One region of the Variovorax sp. GW821-FHT10C12 genome, then DNA from elsewhere that is predicted to be linked to it. Evidence: predicted binding sites of a transcription regulator. Region 1 holds the regulator's gene; the other holds the start of a gene.
The links. The regulator sigma-54, encoded in region 1, starts transcription at its own class of promoters, with help from an activator protein. The targets are predictions, from matches to a motif close to TGGCANGNAANCTGCTTT.
Positions count from the first base shown of each region.

Region 1 (4,416 bases):
GACCACGCTGATCTTCACGTTGCGCCCGCGGATCTCGCGCATCACCTCCAGCCCCGACGCGCCCGGGATCAGGTAGGGCGAGACCAGCGTCACCTCGCTGCGCGCGCGGCGCATCTGCTCGACCACGTTGTAGCGCACGCTGTCCACGTCGAGCAGCGGCACGCCGCCATACGACGCGGTCTTGCCGATCACGCGGTCGGGCGAATCGGCATAGGCCTCGGCTGTGGTCCAGATCAGGCCCAGCTTGCCGGCGTCGAGGTCGTCGGCCACCGGGCTGTAGCCCAGCAGGTCGTTGGGCGCGGGCCTGGGCGGCGGCGGCGTGGTGTCGGGGCCGGTGGCGGCGTCGAAGCGGCGCTGCAGTTCTTCGCGCGGCAGGTCGGTGTGCACGACCGCGCCGATCGGGCGCACGTGCGGGCTGTTCCAGTACTGGTCGAACAGCACGCCCAGGCGCGGGATCAGCGCACCCGTGACGAAGGTGTCGAGGTCGATGAAGTTCGGGCCGGTGGTGCGGCGGAAGTACTGGTTGCCGATGTTGCGCCCGCCCGCCACCGCCATCGCGCCGTCGGCGATGAAGAGCTTGTTGTGCATGCGGCGGTTGACGCGGCTGAAGTCGAACAGCGACGCGGTGAAGCGCTTGAGCAGGCTGCCGCGCCCGGCCGGGAACGGGTTGAACAGACGCAGCTCGACGTTCGGCGTGGCGGCCAGCCCGAGCAGCAGCTCGTCTTCGCCCGAGGTGTACAGGTCGTCCATCAACAGACGCACGCGCACGCCGCGCTGGGCCGCATCGCGCAGGGTGCGCAGCAGGTAGCGGCCGGTCTCGTCGTTCTCGATCTGGTAGTACTGCACGTCGAGCGTGCGCTGCGCGCGGCGCGCCAGCTGCAGCCGCGTGTCGAAGGCGAAGTCGCCGCCGGGCATCAGGCGAAAGCCGCTGAGGTCGGGGTCGGGCTGCGAGGCCAGCGCGATCTTGCCGAGCGCGGTGTCGGCCGAGACGGCGATGGTCTTGGTGGGCGGGCGCGGTGCCTCGTCGGGCAGCGTGGCGCAGCCGGCGAACAGCAGCGCCGCCGCAATGACGACCACCCAATGCCCACAGCGCGACAGCAGGCGGCTCGTCATCGTCGGTTTTCTAGAGTGCCTTGCGCAGGTTGGCGGGCGCGATGCGCAGGGCCTCGCGGTACTTGGCGACGGTGCGGCGCGCGCACTCGATGCCCTGCTCTTTCAGCATCTCGGAGATCTGGCTGTCGGACAGCGGCTTCTTGATGCTCTCGGAACTCACGAACTGCTTGATCAGCGCGCGCACCGCCGTGCTCGACGCGTTGCCGCCGGTCTCGGTGCCCAGCGCCGAGCCGAAGAAGTACTTGAGCTCGACCGTGCCGAAGGGCGTCGACATGTACTTGGCGGTGGTCACGCGCGAGATGGTCGATTCGTGCAGGCCCAGCTCGTCGGCGATCTCGCGCAGCACCAGCGGGCGCATCGCGAGTTCGCCGTGCACGAAATAGCTCTTCTGCCGCTCGACGATGGCGTTGCTCACGCGCAGGATGGTGTCGAAGCGCTGCTGGATGTTCTTGATGAACCAGCGCGCCTCCTGCAGCCGCTGCGACAGAGCCTGGCTGCCCTCGCCCTTGTGCGACTTGAGCGCACCGGCGTAGATGTCGTGCACGCGCAGGCGCGGCATGACCTCGGGGTTCAGCATGACGCGGAACTTGATGTTGGTGCCGCGGCCCGTCTTGGTGACGATCACGTCGGGAATGATGATGTTGCGTTCGACGTCGACAAAACGGCGGCCCGGCTTGGGCTCCAGGCGCGCAATGATCTGCAGCGCCGAGCGCACCAGCTCTTCGTTGGTGCGCGTGAGCGTGGCCAGGCGCTTGAAGTCGCGCCGCGCGAGCAGCTCCATCGGCTGCTTGCAGATCGCGATGGCGGTCTTGCGGATGAGCGCTTCGGCCTCGGTCTCGTCTTCGCTGGCGAGCGCCTTCAGCTGGATGCTCAGGCATTCGCCGAGGTCGCGCGCACCGACGCCGACCGGCTCCAGGCTCTGCAGCAGGCCCAGCGCCACCTGGAAGTGGTGCACGAGGTCGTCGAACTGGTCGTTGTCGTCGCCCGCCAGGCCCGAGGCCAGCGCGGGCAGCGAGTCTTCGAGGTAGCCGTCGTCGTTGAGCGATTCGATCAGGAAGCGCAGCGCGGCGCAGTCGTTTTCATTGAGCCGCAGGCTCAGCGCCTGGCGGTGCAGGAAGGACTGCAGCGACTCCTGGCTGCGCGCGAGTTCGGTGGCGTCGGCACGCTCGTCGTCGCCCAGGTTGTTCTGGCGCGCAGGCGCATCGCTGCCCCACTCGCTGTCGTCGGGCGCCATCTCGACGGTGCCGTCGCCTTCCCAGTCGGGCTCGCGCTCGGTGATCTCGGCGGCGGGGCCGTCGGAGTCGGGCGTGGACGTGGCTTCGCTGGTGGTGGTCGTCGCGCTGCTGGTCGGCGCCGGGGCGAAGTCGCCCTCGCCGGTTTCACCCCCATCGTCGCGCGGCACGGGCGTGTCGACAGCATCGAGCCCGAACTCCTCGCGCGCCGCTTCTTCCGCGGTGCGTTCGAGGAACGGGTTCTCGTCCAGCATCTGCTCCACCTCCTGGCTCAGTTCGAGCGTGGAGAGTTGGAGCAGGCGAATGGACTGCTGCAGCTGCGGCGTCAAGGCCAGATGCTGCGAGACGCGAAGGGACAGCCCTTGCTTCATGGAGACCCGACCCTCCCTTACATGCGGAAGTGCTCGCCCAGGTACACCCTGCGTACCTCGGCGTTGTCGACGATCTCCGAGGGTGTGCCTTGTGCCAGCACGTGCCCGTCGCTGATGATGAACGCGTGATCGCAGATGCCCAGCGTTTCACGCACGTTGTGGTCGGTGATGAGCACGCCGATGCCACGTTCCTTCAGGAAACTGATGATCCGCTGAATCTCGATCACCGCGATCGGGTCGATGCCGGCGAAGGGCTCGTCCAGCAGGATGAAGCGCGGCTGGGTGGCCAGCGCGCGCGCGATTTCAACGCGGCGGCGCTCGCCGCCCGACAGGGCGAGCGCAGGCGAATCGCGCAGGTGGTCGACGCGCAGGTCGGCCAGCAGGTCGGTCAGGCGCTCGTCGATGTGCTGCTTGGACAGCGCCACCAGGCGGCCGTTGGCGTCGGGCTCGCGTTGCAGCTCGAGCACGGCACGCACGTTTTCCTCGACCGTGAGCTTGCGGAAGATCGAGGCTTCCTGCGGCAGGTAGCTCAGGCCCATGCGCGCGCGGCGGTGGATCGGCATGTGGGCGATGGGCTCGCCGTCGATGGTGATCTCGCCAGCGTCGGCGCGCACCAGCCCGACGATCATGTAGAACGAGGTGGTCTTGCCCGCGCCGTTGGGGCCGAGCAGTCCGACGACTTCGCCCTTCTGCACATCAAGCGACACGTCTTTGACGACCGTGCGGCTGCCGTAGCTCTTCTTGAGGCCGCGCGCCACGAGGCGGCTGCCCGGGACGCCGTCGGCGGGCGGGATTCCTGCGGTTTCGATCACTTGCGCCCTTCCCCTTCGGTGCCGCCCAGTGTGGTGCTCGAGCGCAGCCCGGCGCCGGGCGCGGGGGTGGGCGCCGGGGCCGCGGGCTTCTTGCCGCCGGCTGCCGGCGCGGAGCCGGGCGCCGCCGGGGCCGGCGTGGCCTTCGGCGTGAGGATGGCCTTCACGCGGCCGCCGCCACCCGCCGAGACGCCGGCGTTCGGCGGCACGAGGGAACCGTTGACGGTGTAGGTGTCGTTGCTCTGGTCGTAGACGATCAGCGCGCCGCTGCTCTCGTCGTTGGCCGTGGCGCCGATCAGGCGGCGCATGACGGCGCGGCGGATGAACTTGACGTTGTCGGCGCGGCTGTCGTACTCGATGACTTCCGACTCGCCCTCGATCCACTCGTCGCCGGCGTTGCGCTTCTGCTTGTAATAGGCCAGCTTGCCGGGCGCCGCCGTGACCACGCCGTACTGGTAGCCCTCGGCGTCCTGGCGCACGTCCAGCCGCGCACCGCGGATGATGATCGTGCCCTTCGTGACCAGCACGTTGCCGGTGAACACGCTGGTCTGTTTCAGGTCGTCGTAGCGCATCGAGTCGGACTCGATGTTCATCGGCTTGGTGCGGTCGGCGGTTTCAGCCAGGGCGCCGGAGGCGGCTCCGGCCAGCAACAGCGCGCCGAAGGCCAGGCGGCCGAGGCGACGAAGGGTGGGGAATGTGGGGATGGAGGGCAATGTCATAAAGGCACGAAACTTGCTCTGAAACATTGTATGCGTGGGATGGCAATTGCCCACCGCCACCAATGAAAAAGCCCGCCGAAGCGGGCCTTGCATTCGACCCAAAAACCAGGTCGACAGGTCGTCGGGGCGGTCAGCCCTTCTTGGCTTCGCCGATGAGGAAGGTCGCGACCTG
Region 1 covers NZ_JBWKNE010000005.1:357,983-362,398, reverse strand. The annotation lists gene AC07OH_RS22995 (phospholipase D family protein) at 1-1,113, opposite strand, end outside; gene rpoN (RNA polymerase factor sigma-54) at 1,124-2,716, opposite strand; gene lptB (LPS export ABC transporter ATP-binding protein) at 2,734-3,528, opposite strand; gene lptA (lipopolysaccharide transport periplasmic protein LptA) at 3,525-4,244, opposite strand; gene AC07OH_RS22975 (thiol:disulfide interchange protein DsbA/DsbL) at 4,375-4,416, opposite strand, start outside.

Region 2 (4,416 bases), on a different contig from region 1:
GCAGCGTGCTGCGCTCGCTCGGCGCCACGGTGCTGGCGCTGATCGCGCTGGTGGTGTCGATGCCGCTGTGGCTCATTCCGCCGCTGGTGCTGATCCTGCCGCCGCTGATCTGGGGCTGGCTCACCTACCGGGTGATGAGCTTCGACGCGCTGGCCGAACATGCCAGCCCCGAAGAACGCGCCGCGCTGCTGCGCGCCCACCGGCTGCCGCTGCTGTGCATCGGCGTGCTGTGCGGCTACCTGGGTGCCGCGCCGAGCATCGTCTGGGCCTCGGGCCTGCTGTTCGCCGCCGCCTTCTTCGTGCTGGTGCCGATCGCCATCTGGATCTACACGCTGGTCTTTGCTTTCTCCGCGCTCTGGTTCGCGCACTACTGCCTCGACGCCCTGACCCAGCTGCGCGCCCAGCGCGCGGCGCAGCAGCCCGCGGCCGGCAGCGGCGACGCGCAGCAGACGCTCGAGGCGGCCGAAGCCACCGAGGCCAACAAGGCCGCTCTTTCTCAATGGAGTTCTCCATGACACGCGCATTCGGTCTCATCGTCGTCGGCGACGAGATCCTTTCCGGCAAGCGGGCCGACAAGCACATGGCCAAGGTCATCGAGCTGCTGGCCGCGCGCGGCCTGCAACTGGGCTGGGCCGAGTACGTGGGCGACGAGCCCACGCGGATCACCGCGGCCCTGATGCGCGCCTTCGCCTCGGGCGACATCGTGTTCTCGACCGGCGGCATCGGCGCCACGCCCGACGACCACACCCGCCAGTGCGCCGCCCAGGCCCTGCGCGTGCCGCTGGCGCTGCATCCCGAGGCCGAGGCGCTGATCCGCGAGCGCATGCAGGACACGGCCCTGGAGCAGGGCGTGCCCTACGAGCCCGACCGGCCCGACAACATCCACCGCCTGAACATGGGCGTGTTTCCGCAGGGCGCGTCGATCATCCGCAACCCGTACAACAAGATCCCGGGGTTCAGCGTCGAGCACGTGCATTTCGTGCCGGGCTTTCCGGTCATGGCCTGGCCGATGATCGAGTCGGTGCTCGACAGCCGCTATGCCGACCTGTTCACCCGCAACGCCATCGCCGAGAAGTCCGTGATCGTTTTCGGTGCGATGGAAGCCACCCTCACGCCGTTGATGCAGGCCATCGAGCAGGCCCACGCCGGCATCAAGGTGTTCAGCCTGCCCAGCGTGGATCACCCGCAGTACGGGCGCCACATCGAGCTGGGCGTCAAGGGCGACCCTGCGAAGCTCGATGCCGCCTATGGCCAGCTCATCGAAGGCCTGCACACTTTCGATGCGAAGCTTGGCCCCGAATTGGTGCGTTAATCTGCATTGCACCAATTTGGTGATTTTTTCCTTTTCCGGCAGCCCCTGGGCCGTCACCCGGGCCTCATCCGGCGGGGTGACAATGGCACAGAAACTGCATCCTCCCGTCCCTGTATTCCTAACCACCATCCAACTCAGGAGAAACTGATGGCAAAGACCGTCGCCGATGTACTCAAGCTCGTCAAGGAAAACGAGGTCAAGTTCGTCGACTTGCGCTTCACCGACACCCGCGGCAAAGAGCAGCACGTGACCGTGCCCGTGTCGCACTTCGATGAAGACAAATTCACCTCGGGCCACGCGTTCGACGGTTCGTCCATCGCCGGTTGGAAGGGCATCGAAGCCTCGGACATGCAGCTCATGCCCGACCCGAACACCGCCAACATCGACCCGTTCTTCGAAGAAACGACGCTGATCCTGACCTGCGACGTGATCGACCCGGCCGACGGCAAGGCCTACGAGCGCGACCCGCGTTCGCTCGCCAAGCGCGCCGAGGCGTACATGAAGGCTTCCGGCCTGGGCGACACCGCCTACTTCGGACCGGAACCCGAATTCTTCGTGTTCGACGGCGTGCGCTGGAAGAACGACATGTCGGGCTGCTTCGTGAAGATCGAGTCCGAAGAAGCCTCGTGGAACACCGACAAGGAGTTCGAGCACGGCAACAGCGGCCACCGTCCCGCTGTCAAGGGCGGCTACTTCCCGGTGCCCCCGGTCGACAGCTTCCAGGACATGCGCTCGGAAATGAGCCTGGTGCTCGAATCGCTGGGCATCCCGGTCGAAGTGCATCACCACGAAGTGGCCAACGCCGGCCAGCTCGAAATCGGCACCCGCTTCAGCACGCTGGTGCAGCGCGCCGACTGGGTCCAGCTGCAGAAGTACGTGATCCACAACGTGGCCCACGCCTACGGCAAGACCGCCACCTTCATGCCCAAGCCCATCGTTGGCGACAACGGCTCCGGCATGCACGTGCACCAGTCGGTCTGGAAGGACGGCAAGAACCTGTTCGCCGGCGACGGCTACGCAGGCCTGTCGGACTTCGCGCTGCACTACATCGGCGGCATCATCAAGCACGCCCGTGCCCTGAACGCCATCACGAACCCCGGCACCAACAGCTACAAGCGCCTGGTGCCCGGCTTCGAAGCCCCGGTGAAGCTGGCCTACTCGGCCAAGAACCGCTCGGCCTCGATCCGCATCCCGTTCGTGGCCAACCCGAAGGGCCGCCGCGTCGAAGCGCGCTTCCCCGATCCGCTGATGAACCCGTACCTGGGCTTTGCCGCGCTGCTGATGGCCGGCCTGGACGGCGTGGAAAACAAGATCCATCCGGGCGAAGCCGCCAGCAAGGACCTGTACCACCTGCCGCCGGAAGAAGACGCGCTGATCCCGACCGTCTGCCACAGCCTGGACCAGGCCCTGGAGCACCTGGACAAGGACCGTGCGTTCCTGACCAAGGGCGGCGTGTTCACCGACTCGTACATCGACGCGTACATCGACCTCAAGATGCAGGAAGTCACGCGCTTCCGCATGGCGACGCACCCCGTCGAATTCGACATGTACTACTCGCTGTAAAAGGCGCCACAACAAGCCCGCCCCGGCGGGCAAGTAAGACAAAAGGACGGCCCCGGCCGTCCTTTTTCCTTGGTGCGGAACACCCTGTCGTGAGCGGGCCCGAATTGCATCAAAATGCGCGTTTGTCGCGCCCTCTCCGGATCCAAATGAAGACTGCCTCCCTGATTTTCCTGGCCGCCGCCTCGTTCGCCACCGCCACGGCGGCGCTCGCGCAAGAGCGCGTCTGGCGCTGCGGCAACGAGTACACCAACAACGCGACCGTGGCCCAGCAAAAGGGCTGCAAGATCATGGAAGGCGGCAACGTCACCGTCGTGCAGGGCACGAAGCCTTCGGGCGGCGGTGGTGGCAGCGCGTCGTCGTCGGGCGGTTCATCCGCCGCGCGCGCCCCGGCGGGCAGCCCGCGCGTCGAAGGCGTCGACCAGCGCGCCCGCGACGGCGAGGCGCGCTCGGTGCTCGAGGCCGAGCTGCGCAAGGCCGAGGCCCGCCAGACCGAGCTCAAGAAGGAATACAACAACGGCGAGCCCGAGAAGCAGGGCAGCGAAGGCCGCAACTACCAGAAGTACCTGGACCGCGTGGCCGAGATGAAGGCCGAACTCGCGCGCAACGAGAGCGACATCGCCGGCATCCGCCGCGAAATCGGCCGCCTGCCCGGCAAGCCGCAAGCGCAGTAAGCGGCGCGCAGTCCATGGTGTTCGGCAAGAAGGCGACTGGCGCCAATCCGCGCTTTCGCGCCTTCGACCTCTTGTCCACGCTGATCGCGGTGGTCAACAGCGACGGCTCGGTGCTGTTCGCCAACGCAGGCCTCGAAGACGCGCTGGGTACCTCGCGGCGCACGCTCGAGGGCTCGCAGTTCGGCGCCTGTTTCCATGAGCCGCAGGTGCTGCGCACCGCGCTCGACGGCGCCAGCAGCAACGACTTCGCCACGCTGCGCTACGAGGCCTTTCTGCGGCGCGTGAACCACGAGCTGATGCCGGTGCAGGTCACGCTGGCGCACGGCGACAAGAAGGGCGAGCTCATCATCGAGATGTCGCCGCTGGAGCAGCAGGTGCGCCAGGACCGCGAGGAGCGCCTGATCGACCAGGCGCAGGCCAACAAGGAACTCATCCGCAACCTCGCGCACGAGATCAAGAACCCGCTGGGCGGCATCCGCGGCGCGGCACAGCTGCTGCAGATGGAGGTCGAGTCGCGCGACCTCATCGAATACACCCAGGTCATCATCCACGAGGCCGACCGGCTGCAGACGCTGGTCGACCGGCTGCTGGCGCCGCACCGGCGCCCGCACGTGGTGGGCGACGTGAACATCCACGAGGTGTGCGAGCGCGTGCGCTCGGTCATCCTGGCGGAGTTTCCGCGCGACCTGCACATCGAGCGCGACTTCGACGTCTCCATTCCCGAGTTCCGCGGCGACCGCGAGCAGCTCATTCAGGCCACGCTCAACATCGCGCACAACGCGGCGCAGGCCCTGGCCGAGCGCCGTGCGGCGGGCGATGCGCAGATCACTTTCAAGACCCGCGTGGCCCGCCAGGTGATCTTCAACAAGC
Region 2 covers NZ_JBWKNE010000001.1:77,173-81,588, forward strand. The annotation lists gene AC07OH_RS00360 (EI24 domain-containing protein) at 1-515, shown strand, start outside; gene AC07OH_RS00365 (competence/damage-inducible protein A) at 512-1,312, shown strand; gene glnA (type I glutamate--ammonia ligase) at 1,460-2,875, shown strand; gene AC07OH_RS00375 (hypothetical protein) at 3,022-3,546, shown strand; gene glnL (nitrogen regulation protein NR(II)) at 3,561-4,416, shown strand, end outside.
Region 2: the regulator sigma-54 is predicted to act here: its motif matches at 1,396-1,413, upstream of glnA (type I glutamate--ammonia ligase).